One region of the Rhizobium sp. LARHSG275 genome, then DNA from elsewhere that is predicted to be linked to it. Evidence: riboswitches for the same ligand, from Rfam matches in the RefSeq annotation. Region 1 holds a riboswitch; the other holds the start of a gene.
What was found. A riboswitch is a leader RNA that binds a small molecule or an ion and turns the genes downstream of it on or off. The one in region 1 is predicted to bind S-adenosylmethionine.
Positions count from the first base shown of each region.

Region 2: another riboswitch for S-adenosylmethionine. It lies ahead of metA (homoserine O-acetyltransferase MetA); the one in region 1 lies ahead of ACIPSK_RS32430 (O-succinylhomoserine sulfhydrylase).

Region 1 is NZ_JBIXJN010000042.1:16,204-26,210, reverse strand. Features, by position in the region: gene ACIPSK_RS32440 (Hsp33 family molecular chaperone) at 23-1,015, shown strand; gene apaG (Co2+/Mg2+ efflux protein ApaG) at 1,374-1,766, opposite strand; gene ACIPSK_RS32430 (O-succinylhomoserine sulfhydrylase) at 2,007-3,191, opposite strand; SAM riboswitch at 3,234-3,312, opposite strand; gene ACIPSK_RS32425 (2'-deoxycytidine 5'-triphosphate deaminase) at 3,386-4,480, shown strand; tRNA gene ACIPSK_RS32420 (tRNA-Gly) at 4,540-4,613, shown strand; gene ACIPSK_RS32415 (DUF995 domain-containing protein) at 4,744-5,253, opposite strand; gene ACIPSK_RS32410 (glycoside hydrolase family 26 protein) at 5,272-6,210, opposite strand; gene ACIPSK_RS32405 (glycosyltransferase family 2 protein) at 6,230-8,137, opposite strand; gene galE (UDP-glucose 4-epimerase GalE) at 8,134-9,120, opposite strand; gene ACIPSK_RS32395 (NAD-dependent epimerase/dehydratase family protein) at 9,120-10,007, opposite strand, start outside.
Region 2 is NZ_JBIXJN010000027.1:44,264-54,270, forward strand. Features, by position in the region: gene nagA (N-acetylglucosamine-6-phosphate deacetylase) at 1-539, opposite strand, end outside; gene ACIPSK_RS28750 (SIS domain-containing protein) at 539-1,570, opposite strand; gene ACIPSK_RS28755 (GntR family transcriptional regulator) at 1,567-2,340, opposite strand; gene ACIPSK_RS28760 (aldose epimerase family protein) at 2,503-3,525, opposite strand; gene metA (homoserine O-acetyltransferase MetA) at 3,752-4,675, opposite strand; SAM riboswitch at 4,723-4,800, opposite strand; gene ACIPSK_RS28770 (ABC transporter ATP-binding protein/permease) at 4,915-6,807, shown strand; gene ACIPSK_RS28775 (DUF5666 domain-containing protein) at 6,927-7,556, opposite strand; gene ACIPSK_RS28780 (ABC-F family ATP-binding cassette domain-containing protein) at 7,671-9,488, opposite strand; gene ACIPSK_RS28785 (thiamine diphosphokinase) at 9,492-10,007, opposite strand, start outside.

The sequences.
Region 1 (10,007 bases):
CTGAAAACTAGGAGTGAAAGCCATGGCAGAAGCTGCAGCCGCCCTCGGCCAGTTCGATTTCGCCGGCGATGACCATGTCGTCCCCTTCCAGGTGGAGGGGCTGGATGTGCGCGGCCGCGCCGTGCAGCTCGGCCCGATGCTCGATGCGATCCTCGAGCGCCATCATTATCCCGCGCCCGTTGCTCGGCTGCTTGCCGAAGTCGTCGTGCTGACGGTGCTGCTCGGCACCTCGCTGAAGTTCGACGGCAAGTTCACGGTGCAGACCAAGGGCGACGGCCCGGTTGATCTTCTCGTCGCCGATTTCTCGACGCCGGAAAATGTCCGCGCCTATGCCCGTTTCGATCGGGCGCTGCTCAAGAAGGCGATCGAGTCAGGCGAAACCGAGCCGGAGCAATTGCTCGGCAGGGGCGTGCTCGCCTTTACCATCGACCAGGGCAAGTTCAGCCAGCCCTACCAGGGCATCGTTCCGCTCGACGGCACGACGCTGGAAGAAATTGCCGGCGTCTATTTCCGCCAGTCGGAGCAGATCCCGACGCGCGTCCGCCTTGCCGCGGCCGAGCTCTTCGATCGTGACGATGCCGGCAAGCCGCGCCATCGCTGGCGGGCAGGCGGCCTCGTCGCCCAATTCCTGCCGGAAGCGCCGGAGCGGATGCGCCAGCCGGATCTCCACGGCGGCGACGGCGACACCGGCAGCCGCCCGCATGGCGAGGACGACGCCTGGCTTGAAGCCCGTTCGCTGGTTGAGACCATCGACGCCGATGAACTCACCGATCCGCTTGTCGGCACCGAACGGCTGCTGTTTCGCCTGTTCCACGAGCGTGGCGTGCGCGTCTACGAACCGCGCGCCGTCTTCGACCGCTGCAGCTGCTCGCGCGACAAGATCAAGGGCGTGCTGAAGGGCTTTTCGGCCGAGGAGATCGAAGCCAGCCAGGAAAACGGCGAAATCGCCGTCACCTGCGAATTCTGCTCGACCACCTACCGCTTCGAGCCGGCCGAGCTTCAGCCGGCCGAATAGGCTTGATTCGCGCGAATGGTGCCCCAAGTCCCTTCTCCCCAGCGGGGAGAAGGTGCCGGCAGGCGGATGAGGGGGCCACACGGCACATCCTTCACGTAAAACCTATTCCGGTACTCCGGCGGCAACGCCAGTTCCCGCCGCCCTGAACATGGTCGAGACGATGTCATCGCGGCCGAAACCTGCATGGAGGTCGTTGGAAAGACCGGCTTCGCCGGCCCCCTCATCCGCCCTACGGGCACCTTCTCCCCGCTGGGGAGAAGAGGGAGTCGAGATGTTGCGGCATCTCCCTTCGCCCCGGGCGTCGAAGACGCATCAGGAACGTGGCGCTGACGGAAAATGACCTCTCAATTGATGCGCCTCAGTTAAGCACACGCAGCAGCCCAGGCGAATCCAGCGAGAAGGCGGGGATGTCGACATCGAACATCTCTCCTTCGTCCGTTTCCATCTGGTAATGGCCGAACATCAGCCCTGAGGGCGTATCGAGCGGGCAGCCGGAAGAATATTCGTAGGTGTCGCCGGGACCGAGCCGCGGCTGTTCGCCGACAACGCCGGGACCGGTCACCTCGTCCACCTGGCCGTTCTGGTCGGTGATGTTCCAGTAACGATTGACCAGCCGAACGGCTATGTTGGAATTGTTGCTGATGACGATCCGGTAACCCCAGACATAGCGATCATCTTCCGGATCGGATTGCTCCTCCAGATAGAACGGCTCGACGACGACTTCGATCTCTCTTGTGAGGGCGCGATACATGCCTTGCACCTTAATCAAGATATGTTACCCGTATCTTATAAGAGGCTTTGTCCGTCAAGAAACGGAACAGTTATCATCGCTGAAACGGCTGTGATCCGAAAGGTTTTCGATCGTTAAGCCTAATCGTCAGTGTTAATTCCGCTTCGGAACGCCGCGGCGGACGAACTTGTTCCCCTCCCGGCCTCACCTTGGTGAGGACCGGCCGGACCCCATGTGATATCCGGCCGTTATGACTGTCGATCAGGCCGAAACCTTGGCAAGCGCCCGCGCGAAATCCTCGATCAGGTCGTCGGTATCCTCGATACCGGCCGAAAGGCGGACCGTTCCAGGTGAGATACCGAGTTCGGCGCGCGCCTCTTCCGTCAGGTTCTTGTGCGTCGTCGTCGCCGGATGGGTGATCAGGCTCTTGCTGTCGCCGAGATTGTTGGAAATCTTGACGATCTCGAGCGCATTCTGCAGCGCAAAGGCCGCATCCTTGCCGCCCTTCAGTTCGAAGGCGACCAGCGTCGAGCCGCCGGTCATCTGCTTGGCGATGATATCGGCCTGCGGATGGTCCTTGCGGCCGGGATAGATCACCTTGGCGACCTTGCCTTGCTCGGCCAGGAAATCGGCGATCTTTGCCGCATTCTCGGTCTGCTGGCGCACGCGCAGCGGCAGCGTCTCGATGCCCTTCAACAGCGTCCAGGCATTGAACGGCGACATGGCCGGGCCGGTATGGCGGAAATAGTCGTGCAGGTTCTCGTCGATCCATTCCTTGTCGGAAAGCACGACGCCGCCGAGGCAGCGGCCCTGGCCGTCAATATGCTTGGTGGCGGAATAAACGACGATATGGGCGCCGAGCTCCAAGGGCTTCTGGAAGAGCGGTGTCGCAAAGACGTTGTCGACGACGACCTTGGCGCCGATCTGGTTGGCGAGCTTGGCGACGCCTGCGATATCGATCACTTCGAGTGTCGGATTGGTCGGGCTTTCCAGGAAGAACACCTTGGTCTTCGGCGTGATCGCCTTTTCCCAGTTCGCCAGATCCCGGCCGTCGATCAGCGTGCAGTCGATGCCGTATTTCGGCGCCAGCGTTTCGACGACCCAGCGGCAGGAGCCGAACAGCGCACGCGCGGCGACGATATGATCGCCCGCCTTCAGCTGGCAGAGGATCGCCGCGGTGACGGCGGCCATGCCGGAAGCGGTGGCGCGGGCGTCTTCGGCGCCTTCGAGCATGCACATGCGCTTTTCGAACATGTCGTTGGTCGGGCTGCCGTAGCGGGCGTAGATGAAGCCCTCGGTCTCGCCCTTGAAGCGGGCTTCGGCCGCCTCCGACGTCTCGTAGACGAACCCTTGCGTGAGATAGATTGCCTCGGACGTCTCGCCATATTGCGAACGCAGCGTGCCACCGTGGACGAGTTGGGTTGCCGGGCGCCAGGTCTTGCTCATGCCATCACCTTCACATAACAAAAAAACCGGTCGCAAAAGCAGACCGGTTTCAACCCGGTCTTTTTAGCCACTTGTTTAACGTGGCTGCAAGCCGACCGGCCAAATCACCACGGGATAATTCTGCAATACTGCTGTTAGCTGCTTGCGTCAATTCCCCGAGTTTGGTTTTGTCGGCGGCAAATGATGGATGAGGCATGATGGCTCGCGAAACGGGAATTCTGGCGGATCGCGCGATCTCCGCGCTGTTCGAAACGGGGCGTCTGATCTCCGAACGGGAGCTGGACCGCGACCAGATCCAGCCGGCAAGCCTCGATCTGCGCTTGGGCGCCAAGGCTTTTCGCGTGCGCGCCAGCTTCATGCCCGGCCCCTCGCACCTGGTGTCCGACAAGCTCGACCGGCTGAGCCTGCATGTGATCGACCTCTCCGAGGGGGCGGTGCTCGAAACCGGCTGCGTCTACATCGTGCCGCTGATGGAGAGCTTAGCGTTGCCGGCCGACATGTCGGCCTCGGCCAACCCGAAGAGCTCGACCGGGCGCCTCGATATCTTTACCCGCGTCATCACCGATTACGCCCAGGAATTCGACAAGATCCCGGCAGGCTATTCCGGCCCGCTCTATCTCGAAATCAGCCCGCGCACCTTCCCGATCGTCGTGCGCCGCGGCTCGCGCCTGTCGCAGATCCGTTTCCGCGTCGGCCAGGCCCTGCTCGGCGAGCCCGAACTGTTGAAGCTGCATGAAAGCGAGACGCTGGTGGCCAGCAAGCTGCCCAACGTATCAGGCGGCGGCATCGCCCTGTCGATCGACCTCGCCGGGGACAAGGACGGCCTGATCGGTTATCGCGGCAAACATCACACGGCCGTCGTCGATGTCGACAAGAAGGCCGAGCACGACCTCTTCGATTTCTGGGAACCGCTCCACAGCCGCGGCCGCAACGAGCTGATCCTCGATCCCGACGAGTTCTATATCCTCGTCTCGCGCGAGGCCGTGCACGTGCCGCCGGACTATGCCGCCGAGATGACCCCCTTCGATCCGCTGGTCGGCGAATTCCGCGTCCATTATGCCGGCTTCTTCGATCCGGGCTTCGGCCATGCGCCTGCGGGCGGGCGCGGCAGCCGCGCCGTGCTCGAAGTCCGCAGTCACGAGGTGCCCTTCATCCTCGAAGACGGCCAGATCGTCGGCCGCCTCGTCTACGAACATATGCAGGAAAAGCCCGCAAGCCTCTACGGCTCCGGCCTCGGCTCGAACTACCAGGCCCAGGGCCTCAAACTCTCGAAGCACTTCCGCATCTGAGCCTTCCCGGCGACCGCGACTTGACAGCGGCCCCCATCTGTTGGAAATCTCGCTTCATCGCGGGTGTAGCTCAATGGTAGAGCAGCAGCTTCCCAAGCTGAATACGAGGGTTCGATTCCCTTCACCCGCTCCATTTACCCTCAGCCCGTTCGCCGCCTTTTCAAGGCACTTCGCGATCTTTTATGAAAAGGGTTGCGCGCAGGCATCGGCGCCTACAAGGATACAGATGGCGCCTCGGCCGCGCGCAACCCCTAGCTTCGCCTTTATCTGGTCTTACTGACGCTCATCTCAATTCCCCCCAATTGAGAACTCACGTAGTCGCCATGGCGAAGCTTTGCGAATTCGTCGGTGGCTTGTGCCGGTGCGCTCTTGAAAACGTACCATTGACCGTCCGGTTCGCGTTTCTGATAGATCAGGCCGCCCTTCTTGCGGTGGCTGAAGCAGGTGATTGCCGTCGCCGTTCCGGTCTTGGCGTGCCAGTCGGCGTTGAAGCAGAGTTTACCCGGTTCCGTGATGAACCAGCGGCCCGTGCCGAAGGACGGCGAGCCATTTTCCCGAGACCAGGCGGTAAAGCGACGCGCCTTTGTGGAGAAGTAGCCGGCGCCGGCTTTCCACATCCAGGAATTCTGGTTGTAGAGCCGATAGATTTCCGCGCTGCTCATCGGCTTTGCGGTCTCTATCCCCTTAGGCTCATTGGTTCCGGCAGCGGATGCGGCCGTGGCGATACCGCTGGTCAGGGCCACGGCCAGGAGCATTTTTTGAAGCATGGACATGGTCAGGTTCCTTCTTGTTCAATTGATGCTTTCGCGGACGACCCGCCAGTCGGGGCGGCCATAGCCGTCCGGCCACGGATAGACTTCGCGGTCGTTGAAGTAGATAACGGCGCTGAGCGCCGGGAACTGGGGATAGCGTTTCGTTACGCTCTCGGCCCAGTTTCGCACGTAGGAATCGCTGCCTTCGTAGCCGAGTTCGGCAACCATGATGGCCTTGCCGTAACCGGCGACACGGGCGTATCCGGGCGCAAGGTGCTCGGCAAACGTCTGGTCACGGCCAGTCTTGTCCCTGTCGTATTGCTCCAGGCCAAAGACCGAGAGCCCGATGAGATCGACGACATCGTTGCCGGGATAAAAGGCTTGAAGCCCCTCATTGCCCTTCGGTGACCACATGTACTTGGCCGTCTTCAGGTGGTCCTTGCAGACCTCCACCATCCGGCGATAGGCCTTGGCATAATCGGCGCCCTGCCAATGCGACCAGGAGAACTGACTGTCGGTTTCGTCCATTTCCTGTCCCCAGCGAATGATGACCGGACTTTTCAGCTTGGCAGCAGTCGAGCAGACGGCGGCCATGTTCGCATCGCGCGAACCGTTGAGGATGCTGTGCAGCAGTTCCTGCGGGGTTTGGCGCCAATCGCTCGACCAGGTCCAAGGCTCGACCGAGATCAGCAGGGTGCGGCCACGCGCTTGCGCATAATCGTCGGCGAGGGCGAGGGTGCGCAGATCGACATCTTCCCAGGGCAGGAAGAGGTGTTCGATCTTGGAATCGGACGAGGCGCCTAAATCTCCGTGCGGGTCATAGGCGCCGAACGTGATCGACTCCTTCGTGACAACAGGCATTTTGGTCGGCGGCGAAATGGACGATGTCGTCATTGCAAGCGGCTGCCCTTCGGCAAAGCTGCCGAGAGCGGGCGGCAGGACCGCGACTCCCGACAGCAGCAGGCCGGTTAACGACAATCGGGCTATTTTGGATGGGCTATGCATTGTGTAATTCCTCCACGCTCGGCCGCAACTCCGGTTGAGCGGCATCCGTTCTCAGTTGGATCTCCTCCGGATCGGAAATCCATCGTGGTTTGAAGAAGATTGTGCGCAGGGCGGTCCCGCCCAAGCCTGCACCGGAGACGGCATAGCGCTCTTCGAACAGCTGAAGGCGGCCGCTGCCCCAGGCGAGTGCCTCGGCCGCATCCTTTCCGCGCATGATGGTTGCAAGCCCCGGCAGCGCGACGAGCGCAAGCAGCGCGGTCGCCATCGCCGGACGGTAGAAGCGCGGGGCCGCCGCAACGGTATTTTCCTTCGAATGGCGCCCGACGATGACCAACAGCAGCGCGCAGTAGATTGCCGCGTTCAGGATGGTGAAGAAGTAACCCCCCTTGGAGGCACCGGCATGGCCGATTGCCAGGGCGGGCAATACCGCCATGAGCGCCAGTAAAGCGTAGGGCGCCAGGACACGCACCGGCAGCAGATCGACTTCGGACCGCCCTTTCGGCGTGACGCGGAAATCGACGAAGGAGCCTGTCACAAAATCGTGCACCGCAGCCAGCGTGCCGGCCAGCGCCCAGGGCCAGCGCGCAAAGAGAAAGAGCATGCATTCCCAGCTCAGGATCTTGGCGTCGTAGGGGCGGAACGAGCTGCTGGCGCGCCAGCGATAAGCCATCACCACGAGAGCGATAGAAAGCGGTGCGAAATGCGCCAGGAAATCGGGATAGGTCACCGTCACGAAATTCTGGCCGCGCACGAGTGCGATGATCGGCAACGCAAACATGAGCAACATGAAGAACGCAAAAAGCGGATACCAGAGTTGCGAAAAGAGGAACTGGAACTTGAGCCGGGGCGGCAGCCGGCCGACGAGGCTCGGCGAGTACCGCAGCAGCACCATGACCAGGCTGCGCGACCACTGGAATTCCTGCGTGACGAGATCGCTGAAGGTTCTGGGGCCGTCGCCATGGGCGATGGCATCCAGCGCATGCACACCCCGCCAGCCGCCGGCATTCATCATCAATGTCGTCGAATGGTCTTCAGCCAACTCCGGACCGAGGCCGCCGATCTGTTGGAGGGCGACGGTGCGTACCGCGTAATGCGACCCTATGCACAGCGGCGCCAGGCCGCCGTTGTAACCGGCTTGGAGCGAGCCATGCATGCTGGCTTCGGCATAGAGCCTTCCACGTGCCGACCAGCTTTCGGAAGCGTTCTTGTCGCAAATGCTGGGGGCCGAGACATAGCCGACCTTTGGATCGGCGAACGGACGCAGCATGTGGAAGAGATAGTCGGGCGCGGGAACATGATCCGCATCGAGTTGCGCCACGAAATCGTAGCGGCTGTAGCCGTAGTGGTCGTAGAAGAAGGCGAGATTGCCTTCCTTGCACCGCGTGCGCCGGGGCCACGACGTCCGATGATAATCGGATCGCCCCTTGCGGGTCGAGACGAAGACCCCGTGCCCGGAGCACCAGTCGAGAGTCTCGGGGGAAGGGTCTTCGTCGGCAAGCCAGGTGTCGTGTTCCACCTCCTGGGCAAGCATTGCCAGCAGGGTTTCACGGACGACCGCGAAGGGTTCCGCCGGCGCCTTGGTCACGACCATGGCCACTCGACTGCCCGCCGGCAGGCGCAAGGGACCGTTCGGTCTTGCCGCCCGATAGAAGACGACGATGAAATAGGCCGGCAGAGCGGTAACCCAGGCAAGAACGAGGCTCACCGTAATTGTGCCGAAGAGATCGACGTGATGGCGCGGCTCCAGCCACCAGATCCAGAAATAGGCGAAGGCGCAGGCCCATACGGCCGTCAAGAACAGATATTCGGCCCGCCGATGTCCTGTGAGAACCGGGACAAGAAACGGCTCGTGCGAGGGTTCCGGAGCATGGGTTGTTTGGCTAATCGCAAGTTCGGTCACGCGCGCGCCTCCAGTCCGAAGAACGGAGCCGCCGTCCGCACGATGGTTTCGAGGTCGGAATATCGAGGCTGGAAGCAGAGCGTCTCGCGGGCCAGGCTGGCGTCGGCGTAGAGGCTGGCCGGATCGCCCGGCCGGCGTGGATGGATGACGACCGGGACTTCGCGCCCGGTCGTTTCCTCGATCACGCGCAGGACGTCCCTGATGGAAAAACCCCGCCCGGTGCCGAGGTTGACAGTGAGGTTTGCTCCGCCTTTGGCGAGATGAGTGAAGGCCTGAACATGGGCGCGCGCGAGATCGGCGACGTGGATATAGTCCCTTATGCAGGTGCCGTCAGGGGTATCGTAATCATCGCCGAATATCTCCAGGTGCGGAATCCGGCCGGCCGCGGCCAGCAGCGCCCGCGGAATGAGATGGGTTTCCGGAACGTGCCATTCGCCAAGCTCGCCGTCCGGATCGGCTCCACAGGCATTGAAGTAACGCAGGGCAACATACCGCAGGCCGTAGGCCGCCGCATAATCGGCGAGCATATGCTCGAACATCAGCTTGGTCTTGCCGTAGGGATTGATCGGAGCCTTCGGCAACGTCTCGTTGATCGGCAGCACGGAGGGGACGCCGTAGACGGCACAGCTCGATGAGAAGATGACGTTCTGAAGCCCCGTCTGCCGGCAGGCATCGATAAGCGACAATGCACCGCAGACATTGTTGTTGTAATATTTCGCTGGGTTTTCCACCGACTCGCCCACGTAGGCCGAGGCGGCAAAGTGGATGACGGCATCGGGAGCATATTTCTCGATGACCTCGATCAGGCATGACGAGTCGAGGACGTCACCTTCGACGAAGGGCCCCCAGCGCACGGACGAACGGTTTCCGGTCGTGAGATTGTCGTAGACGACAGGCTCAATCCCCTCCGAGCGGAGGAGCTTGGCGGTGTGGCTGCCGATATAGCCGGCACCACCCGTGACAAGGACCCGCGGCGCATCCATCAGACCGCCTCCAGTTCGCGTGCCGGACGGGTGAGAAGGCCATCGAAATAGTCGATCGTCTGACGCAGGCCGCTCGACAAGTCGATCTTCGGCCGCCAGTCGAGTTCCTGCATGGCAAGCGAAATATCGGGGCGACGCTGACGGGGGTCGTCAACCGGCAGAGCGCGGTGGATGATTTGCGACCGCGAGCCGGTCAATCCGATCACCTGCTCGGCCAGCTCCCGGATCGTGAATTCGCCCGGATTGCCGAGATTGACAGGCCCCGTCAGCGACGACGGTGAGGCCATCATGCGGACCATGCCGCCGATGAGATCATCGACGAAACAGAACGAGCGGGTCTGCGAACCGTCGCCATATATCGTGATGTCCTGCCCCGTCAGGGCCTGAACGATGAAATTCGAGACGACGCGGCCGTCGTCCGGACGCATCCGCGGGCCATAGGTGTTGAAGATGCGGATGATCTTGATCTCGACGCCGTGCGTCTTGTGGAAGTCGAAGAACAGCGTCTCTGCGCACCGCTTGCCCTCGTCATAGCAAGAGCGCGGCCCGAACGAATTGACGTTGCCCCAGTAGCTTTCGACTTGCGGGTGGACGTTCGGGTCGCCGTAGACTTCGGAGGTGGATGCCTGAAGGATGCGTGCGCCGGTGCGCGCGGCCAGCTCCAGAAGGTTGAGGGAGCCCAGCACGCAGGTCTTTGTCGTATGGATCGGATCGGCCTGATAATGCGGGGGCGATGCCGGGCAGGCGAGATTATAGATCTCGTCGACTTCCAGATCGAGCGGCTGGACGATATCGTGGGCGACGACATTGAAGCGATCGACTCGCTTCAGATGGACGATATTGCGCCGCATGCCGGTGGAAAAGTTGTCGAGGCAGATCACCTGGTG
Region 2 (10,007 bases), on a different contig from region 1:
ACCTGGGCAACCGTCACCTGCTCGGCGGCCATGGTGACGAGCAGCGTGCCGATCGCCTCGCGCGCCCGGATGAAGGCCTTGACGTCGCGGCCCTCCACCGGCCGCATCAATTCGGCCAGATGCGCGCCCTTGCGCGCAGGCGCCAGATGCGGGCCTTCCAGATGCAGACCGGCGACGCCGCGGTTGGCTTTCACTGCCGCCTTGGCCGCGTCGATGGCGGCAATGGAGGCCTCTGATGTATCGGTGATCAGCGTCGGCAGCAGCGACGTCGTGCCATAGGATCGGTGCCCCCGGGCGATGATGTCCATCGAGGTGGTGGAAGGCTCGTCGTTCAGCATCCGCCCGGCGCCGCCATTGACCTGCGCATCGATGAAACCGGCCGACAGAACCCCGCCGGCAAGCGTCACCACCTCGCCGTCCGGCAGATCATTTCTGGCGATGATCGCTTCGACGCGGCCGCCGGCAACGATGAGGGCCTTGTCGTCATGGAAGCGCTCGCCGTCGAAGATGCGAGCACCGAGGAAGATCTTGCGGACCATCAGACCGTCTCCGTCACCTTGAGCAGGTTTGCCGGCTTGTCGGGATCGAAGCCTTTGCGGCGCGTCACCGACTCGATCAGCCGGTAATAGACGAGCAGCGACACCAGCGGATCGACGAGGCCGTTGCCCGTCGTCGGCACGCGCAGATGGACGCCGGAGAGCGGTTGTGCCGAGAAGCCGACGGTGGTGGCGCCGAGCTTCTGCAGGCGTTCCAGCGCCTGGACATTGTTGGCGAAGGCCGCATCGTCGGGCGCAAAGGCGACGATCGGGAAGCCCGGCTGCACCAGGCGCATCGGGCCATGCATCAATTCCGCCAGCGAAAAGGCTTCGGCATGCAGGCCGGAGGTTTCCTTGGCCTTCAGCGCCGCTTCGAGAGCGATCGCGAAAGCCGGGCCGCGGCCGGCCGTATAAAGCGAGGTCGCGTTGAAGAGCACCTCTTCGGCTGCCGCCGTGTCGATCCCCGCGGTCGCCGACAGTGCCTCCGGCAGCTTGCCGAGCGCGGCCTGCAGATCGGATCCACCGCCGATCGCAGCCGTCACGCCGGAAAGGGCGGCGACCGAGGCGATGAAGGATTTTGTCGCCGCGACACTCTTTTCCGCGCCGGCATTGAGACCGAGAACAATATCGGCCTGTTTCGCAAGCGGGCTGTCGGTGACGTTGACGACGGCGATCGTCGTTGCTCCGCCCTTCTTCGCCGCATCCTGCAGCGCGACGATGTCGGGGCTGGCACCCGACTGCGAGACGGTGAAATGCACGCCGCCCTTCAGATGCAGCGCCGCACCATAAACGGAAGCGATCGACGGACCGACCGAGGCGACCGGAACGCCACAGGTGATCTCGAAGAGGTATTTGAAGAAGGTGGCGGCGTGGTCCGAGGAGCCGCGCGCCGCCGTCGTCACCACACTCGGGCGGGCGGACGAAAACAGCCGGGCGATCTCGGCAAAGACCGGTTTTTCCTTTTCGAGCAGCGTGGCCACCACCTCCGGCGATTGACCGGCTTCTTGCAGCATCAGTGACTGGTTGTCATTCATAGGTCATCTCCGATTCTCAATTCGGCAACGAAATCATAAGCATCGCCGCGATAATGCGAGCGAGTGTATTCGACGACGCGCTGGTCTTCCAGGCGCGAGACACGTTCGATCAGAAGCGCCGGCGCGCCTGATTTGACGTTCAGGATTGCGGCGGAGGATGGGTCGAGCGTGACCGCGGTCAGCCGCTGCAGCGCGCGCACGGGCCTGTGGCCGCTGGCCGTCAGCGCATCGTAGAGCGATCCCTCGCCGCCGGCATCGTGCTCCAGGAACTTGATCGGCACCACGGCGCGTTCGATCGCCAGCGGCAGTCCGTCGGCAAGGCGCAAGCGGTCGAGCCTCAGCACCGGCTCGTCGCCGCCGAGGCCGAGCAGGAAGGATTCCTCCGGCGATGGCGTATTGACCGCCCGCGACAATATCCGTGCGGCCGGCAGACGCCCGCGCGAGCGCATGTCGGCGGAAAAGGAGGAAAGCCGCCACAGCGACTGTTCCATGCGCTCCACCCTGCTCGATACGAAAGTACCGCTTCCGTGGCGCGATTCCAGTGCGCCGGATGCCATCAGATCGCGATAGGCAGTGCGCACAGTGACACGGCCGAGCTTCAGAGCCTCGGCAAGGTCGCGCTCGCCCGGGAGTGCCGTGCCGGGCTTCAGCAGCCCTTCCTGAATGAGGCCGGTCAGTGTCTGCGCCAGCCGCTTGTAGAGCGGCCCGGTCAGCGCCTCGTCACGCAGGCCGCGGCTGTTCAGTTCCGCTATCAGACTGGTTCTATCCATAGGCCAACAATAGAACCTATATAGAACCAATCGGCAAGGTAGAATCGAACATGCAACGAAAAAACCCTCGCCGGCGGACCAGCAAGGGTTTTATAGCGCTCGAATTTGACAGTCGTGCGTCGGTAGCGCCGCGCGTTTAGAACGCGCGGCGCTGGAGGATGCTCAGTTCTTGGTGAAGATATAATCCGTCTCCTGGCGCAGCACTTCGCCGGGGCGCAGCACTGCATTCGGAAAACCTTGGTGATTGATGGCATCCGGCCAGACCTGCGTCTCCAGGCAGAAGCCGGCGAACGGGCCGTATTTGCGCCCGCCGATGCCGGGAGCCGCGACATCGAGCTTGAAGCCGGCATAGAACTGCACGCCTGGCTCCGTGCTGCGCACTTCCAGCGACACACCGGAATAAAGGCTGCGGGCAAGCGCGACGCTCCGCTTGGCGGTACGCTCGCCCGACAGGCAGAAATTATGGTCGTAAAACGCTTGTTCACTGCCGACGAAACGCTTCATCGGCGCCATCTCGCGGAAATCGAATTCCGTGCCCTCGACGGGACGGATCTCACCGGTCGGCACCTGCTTTTCATCGGTCGGCAGATAATGATCGGCGGCTATCATGATGTCATGGCCAAGCGCATCTTCGCGGCCGTCGAGGTTGAAATAGGCGTGCTGGCAGACATTGGCGAGCGTCGGCTGGTCGCTGGTCGATTCGTAGATGATCGACAGTTCACCGTTGCCATGCACCCAGAAAGTCGCCTGGATGGTGCAATTGCCGGGATAGCCGGCGCGGCCATCCGGATCGACGATCTTCAGCACCACGCGGTCGACGTCATGCTCGACGATCGTCCAGTTGCGTTTGGCGATATTGTCGCTGCCGCCATGCAGATGCGTGACGCCGTTTTCATTCGGCTCGAGCTGATAGTCCTTGCCGTCAAGCGTGAACCTGCCGCCGCCGACGCGGTTGGCGCAGCGGCCTGGCGTTGCGCCGAAGTAGGACGAATAGAGCGGGTAGCTGTCGAAATCGTCGAAGCCGAGCTGCAGCGGCGCGTCATGTCCCTCGAGGCGCAGATCCTGGATGACCGCACCCCAGCTGATGATCTTGGCCGTCAGCCCGCCGCCTTTGATCTCGACCCGATAGACGGTCTCGCCCGCCTTCGTTCGCCCGAAAACGTCCCGCTCCAACTTATCCGACATGATCGACCGTCCATTCTATCTCTGCTGCAAATTCCTCAATTCGGAACCGATTTGAGGAATTTGCAGCGATTCAACATGTGCATTGCACGTCCAACGAAGACGCGCGGTGCTGTAGGCTTCAGGACAGGAACCTGCCCGCATTTGCTTCGATCCGCAACCGATGGATCGGAAAGAAAAGCCGCAGCATCGAGGCAGTGGCATCGGCTCGCGGCGCGATCGGCAACGGTCAGAGATCCGTGCCGATCTCTTCCACATCAAAGGGCGTCGTCTGATAGATTTCGTTGATCCAGTTGCCGAACAGGAGATGCGCATGGCTGCGCCAGCGGTTCTGCGGCGCAAGCGCCGGATCGTTATGGGGGAAGTAATTGTGTGGCATCTTGATCGGCACGCCGGCGTTGACGTCGCGGAAATATTCGTCGGAAAGCGAGGTGGAATCATATTCGACATGGTTGAACATGTAGAGCCGCCGGCCCCGCTTCTCGTGCACGAGGCACACGCCCATCTCGGCTGATTCCATCAGGATCTCCAGACTTTCGGATTTTTCGATATCGGCGCGGCGCACTTCGGTCCAGCGCGACACCGGCACTTCGAAATTGTCGGAAAAGCCGTTGAGATAGATCGAGGAAGGTTTCAGGTTCCGATGGCGGTAGACGCCGAAGGCCTTCTCTTTCAGCTCGTATTTCGGAACGCCGTGAAAATGATAGATCGCCGCCATCGCGCCCCAGCAGACGTTCATCGTCGAATGGACATTCGTTTCCGTCCAGTCGAGAATCTCCTGCATCTCCGCCCAATAGGTGACGTCCTCATACGGCAAAAGCTCGATCGGCGCCCCGGTGATGATGAAGCCGTCGAACTTGCGGTGCTTTACCTCCTCCCAGGTCTGGTAGAAGGCAAGCAGATGGTCCTCGGACGTATTCTTCGCCTTGTGGCCGCCGATGCGGATGAGCGACAGCTCCACCTGCAGCGGCGAGGCGCCGACCAGGCGGGCCATCTGCAGCTCGGTCTTGATCTTGTTCGGCATGAGGTTGAGCAGCCCGATCTGCAACGGCCGAATATCCTGACGGATCGCCAACGTCTCGGTCATCACCCGCACGCCCTCCTGAACCAGGGTTTCGAAGGCGGGCAGCGTATCGGGGATCTTGATGGGCATTGCGGTCACTCGATCAAAAACAAAAACCGGCGGCGACAAAAATCGCTACCGGTCCGCACGCGGCCCTTTAGCGACTTTTTTAACGTGGCTGCAAGCCGGCCGGCCAAATCACCACGGAGGCCTTAATTAGACCCAGTCGAATTGCGAATCAACTGGCGAATGCATGCAGGAGAGACTCATGCAAGCATCATCACACTTTAATGACTGATAGAATCTGTTGATAGACCGGTAACGCCACCATGTTATTAATGGGAGCATGGGCGGTGTGGAAAAGCGTAATGGCAGATAAAATCGAGAGGGGGCCGGGCATCCGAAGGCAGGATAGGGTAGGGTATGATCTCAGCCTGACATATCGCCTCGGCGTCATGTTCTCAGCATTCTGGAATTCGGAAGTGCGTGGCAAGGTGCTGTTTCTGGCGACGGTGCTGATCCTCGTCATCCTGGCGACATCCTATGGCCAGGTGATTTTGAACGAGTGGAATGCTCCCTTCTATGATTCGCTGGAGCGCCGCGACCTCGGCGAATTCTTCCACCAGCTCGAAATCTTCGCGATGATCGCCGGCACACTGCTGCTGCTCAACGTGCTGCAGGCCTGGCTGAACCAGATGACGGCGCTCTATATGCGCGAAGGCTTGTCGCGCGATCTCGTCGACCAGTGGCTGAAGCGCAAGCGGGCGCTGCGGCTCGCTTCCAGCGGCCTGATCGGCGTCAATCCGGACCAGCGTCTGCACGAGGATTCCCGCAACCTCGCCGAAAGCACGACAGGGCTGGTTCTCGGCCTGCTGCAGTCGACCATTCTCCTGGTGAGCTTCATCGGCGTGCTCTGGGAGCTTTCGAGCGGCTTCATCTTCCGCATCAGCGGCCACAGCTTCTCCATTCCGGGCTACATGGTCTGGGCGGCGATTTTCTATGCCGCTTCCGCCTCGGTGCTCAGCCAGGTCGTCGGCCGCAAGCTAGTGAAGCTCAATGCCGATCGTTTTTCGAAAGAGGCCGAGCTTCGCTTCACGCTGATGCACGCCAACGAAAACATGCCGGCAATCACCGTTGCCCGCGGCGAGGAAAACGAGCGCCGGCGCATCAACACCGATATCAGTTCGGTGCTGAGGGTCGTCAAGCGGCTCGCCATGGCCAATACCAACCTCACCTGGGTTTCGGCCGGCTACGGCTGGCTGGTGATCGTCATCCCGATCATCGTTGCCGCCCCCGCCTATTTTTCCGGCGGCCTCACCCTCGGCCAGCTGATGATGTCCGTCGGCGCCTTCAATCAGGTCAACACGGCGCTGCGCTGGTACGTTGCCAATTTCGGCCCGATCGCCGAATGGCGTGCCACGCTGATGCGCGTCACCGATTTCCGCCAGGCGCTGGTCGAGATGGAAGAGGACTTCAACCTGAAGAACAGCATTGCCTATGAAAATGCCGCGCCCGGCACGCTGACGCTGAAGGATGTGGTGATCGTCGCTAAGATCGGCGAAGACATCGATGAATGCGGCGGTTTCCGCCTGCTTGAAACCGATGTCGTGATCAAGGCCGGCGACAAGATCATGATCAACGGCGATCACAGCGTCAACCGCAAGCTGCTGTTCCAGGCGATGGCCGGCCTCTGGCCGTGCGGCAGCGGCACGATGGGTCTGCCGCCGATCGACGATATGGTGTTCGTTCCGCAGGTTGCCTACGTTCCCGGCGGTTCGCTGCGCGAGGCGTTGGCCTTTCCCGAAAGCCCGGAGAAATACGAGAAAGCGGCCGTCGAGGCGGCCCTCGAAAAGGCCGGCCTGCATTCGCTGGTCGCAAGGCTCGATACCCGTGCCCGCTGGGACAAGCTGCTCGACAGCGACGAACAGAAGGCGATTGGCTTTGCGCGCCTGCTGCTCGTGCGCCCCCGCTGGGTCATCTTCGAGGAAGTCCTGGAAGGCATGGAGCCGGAATGGCAGGAAACAATGGCCAAACTGCTCACCTCCATGCCTGAAAGCAGCATGATCTATATCGGCCGCTCCGAGGCCTATCTCGAGGCACTGAAGCCGCGCGTGCTGCATCTGCAGGCGCTGCCGTCAAAATCCGAGGAATCGCCGCCTGTCGTCCAAGCCGGCGCCAGCGCCAGTGCCGGCGCTGCCGCCGTCCCCGCGCCGGCGCTGTAAAACGCCGCTGCTACCGGCGTTGCAGCGCCCTTTGCCCGTCTGAAAAGACGTGCGGCACCAGGGAATCTAGCGATTCGGTCTAACGGCGATGCGTAAAACAAAGATGCGCAGCGCATCCGTCACATGGGTGGTATGACGCCGTTGAGGCCGACGGCGATCTGGCTGGCGGAGATGCTGCCGTCCGCCCCCTTCTCGCCAGTGACGACAACGCCGGCGCCGGGCTTCAGATCATCCTTGGTCGCAGGCGCCAACGTCACGATCGGTGTGCCATCGGCAATCGAGATAGTCTTTTCCTTGCCCTCATAGGTCAACGTGATCGTGTGGCCGTCGACGGATTTGACGGCGTTGCTGACGGTCGCGTTCGTCATCTGGCTGTTCCGCTGCGCATCCCAGGGACGGTTGCCCTCACCGGTTCCCTTCATCGACGCCGGAAAGATCAGCACCTCGATCGCTCCGTCCGGGCCCGTGCCCTTCGGAAACGAGGCGACGCCGACGAAATCGCCGGGTTTGATATCCTCGACGGACGCTTTTTTGATACCGCCGACCTTCCAGCCGGCTTTCAGCGCGACCGTCGCATCGTTGCCCTCGCGCGTCCTGACGACGAGCGTATCGCCGCTGAGGCTTTCGATTGCGCCGCGAACACGAATGCGCTGGGCGTCTTGCGCCTGTGCGGCTTGTGACAGGGCAAGCGCGACGAGGCCGCCGGCCGCAAGTGCTGTGAGAAAACGGGAATGGGGCTTGCGAGACATATGACTTTTCCTTGTCGCCATTACGATCGGCAATATCCCCGGCTGCCGGACGGCACCTTATGCCGCAGGACGACACACCGACGAATCAAGGAAAAGTGAGCCGCGAGAGAAGGTTCAGCCTTCCAACTCTTCCCGCAGCATTTCGAGCTCCAGCCACTCCTCTTCCATCTTTGTCAGGCTGGCGCGCAATTTTTCCATCTCGCGGGCAAGGCGATTGAAGGCTGCGGGATCGCGCGTGAAAAGATTGGGATCTGCCATCACCTGTTCGCGCTTGGCGATTTCGGCTTCGGCCTTCGCCATTTCCTTTGGCAGGTTTTCCAATGCGAATTTCTGCTTGAAGGAGAGCTTGACTTTCGAGTTGCCTGAAGCTGTTGCTTGCTGCGTCCTCGGCTTCTCCGCCGTTCTCTCGGCCCTCTTACGCTCATCGAGCGCGCCCTTGCGCTGCACAAGCATGTCCGAGTAGCCGCCGGCATATTCGATCCAGCGACCATCCGGCGCATCCGGCACGGCGGGTGCAATCGTCGAGGTCACGGTGCGGTCGAGGAAATCGCGGTCGTGGCTGACGAGAATGACAGTGCCGGGAAAGCCGGCGACAATCTCCTGCAGGAGATCGAGCGTTTCGATATCGAGATCGTTGGTCGGTTCGTCGAGGATCAAAAGGTTTGTCGGGCGCGAAAGGATGCGCGCCAGCATCAGCCGGGCGCGTTCGCCGCCGGAGAGGTTTCTGATCGGCGTACGCGCCTGTTCCGGCTGGAACAAAAATTCCTTCATGTAGCCGGTGACATGCCGCTGCTCGCCGTTGACGAGCAGGCTTTCGCCGCGCCCATCCGTCAGATAGTTGGCAAGCGTGTCCTCGGGATCGAGATCCTCGCGTTTCTGATCGAGCGTCGCGATCTCCAGATTGGTGCCGAGCTTGACGATGCCGCTATCCGGCGAAAGCTGCCCGGTCAGCATCTTCAGCAGCGTCGTCTTGCCGGCGCCGTTCGGCCCGACCAAACCAATGCAGTCGCCGCGATGTACGCGGATCGAAAACGACGTGACGATTGCCCGCTCGCCGAAGCTCTTGGTGATCTTGTCGGCTTCGATCACCAGCTTGCCGGATTCCTGCGCGTCCGAAACCGTCGCCTGCACCGTGCCCTGCGGCCCCTTGTGGCCGCGATAGTTCGAGCGCATCGTCTGCAGCTCGCCGAGACGGCGCATGTTGCGCTTGCGCCGCGCCGTGACGCCATAGCGCAGCCAGTGCTCCTCGCGCTCGATCGACTTGCCGAGCTTGTGCTGCTCCAGTTCCTCGGCCTCCAGCACCTGGTCGCGCCATGCTTCGAAATGTGCAAAGCCGCGGTCGAGCCGGCGCGAGGTGCCGCGGTCGAGCCAAACGGTTGCAGTCGAGACCTTTTCGAGGAAACGCCGGTCGTGCGAGATCAGCACCAAGGCGCTGCGGGTCTTTTGCAGCTCGCCTTCCAGCCATTCGATGGTCGGCAGGTCGAGATGGTTGGTCGGCTCGTCGAGCAGGAGAATGTCCGGCTCCGGTGCCATAACCCGGGCAAGGGCTGCGCGCCGCGATTCGCCACCGGACAGCATTCTGGGGTCTTCGTCGCCGCTCAGCCCGAGATGCGACAGCAGATAGGTGACACGATAGGGGTCATCGCCCGGGCCGAGGCCGGCCTCGGCATAGGCCTGCACCGTGTTGAAGCCGGCAAAATCCGGCGCCTGTTCGAGATAACGCACCGTCGAGGACGGATGGCGGAAGACCTCGCCGGACTGCGCCTCGACCAGGCCGGCGGCAATCTTCAGCAGCGTCGATTTTCCCGAGCCGTTACGGCCGACGAGACAGATCTTGTCACCGGGCTCGATCTGCAGGCCAGCACCCGCCAGAAGCGGTGCACCGCCGAAGCTCAGGAAGATATCGTCGAGTTTCAGAATGGGAGGGGCCAAAAATCAGACTCCGGAAAGATCATAGGGCCGGGCGAGCACGATTGCCCGGCCGCTGCGGAGCGAAAAGCGAACGGTGCCTTCCGCAACATTGGAAATCGTGCGTGACGAGCCGAAAGGCAGATGGAAATCCACCAGCGGATAACGCGCATTCTCGATGGAAAGCCCCCTCAGTTCGCTGAATCCGGGCACGGAAAACAGGCTGCCTTTGGGAAGGTCCAGTTCGATCGTACCGGCAACCAGCGGCACTGCCTCTTCCTTGCCCGAGGTCAGCAGCAGGTCGAAACCCTCTTCCGCCAGGCTGACGGCCGACAGCAGATGCTGAAGCGCGTGGTCGGAACGTTCACCACCGAGCGCACCGGCGAGGATCAGCCGCCCAGCGCCCCGCGCGATTGCTTCCGCCACTGCGATTTCGCCGTCCGTCGCCGTCTTTGCCGCCGGATAAGGCTGTTTCGGCACATCGGGAAATGCACCGGCGAGATCATCAGGCGTCGAATCGAAATCGCCGACCCAGAGCTCCGG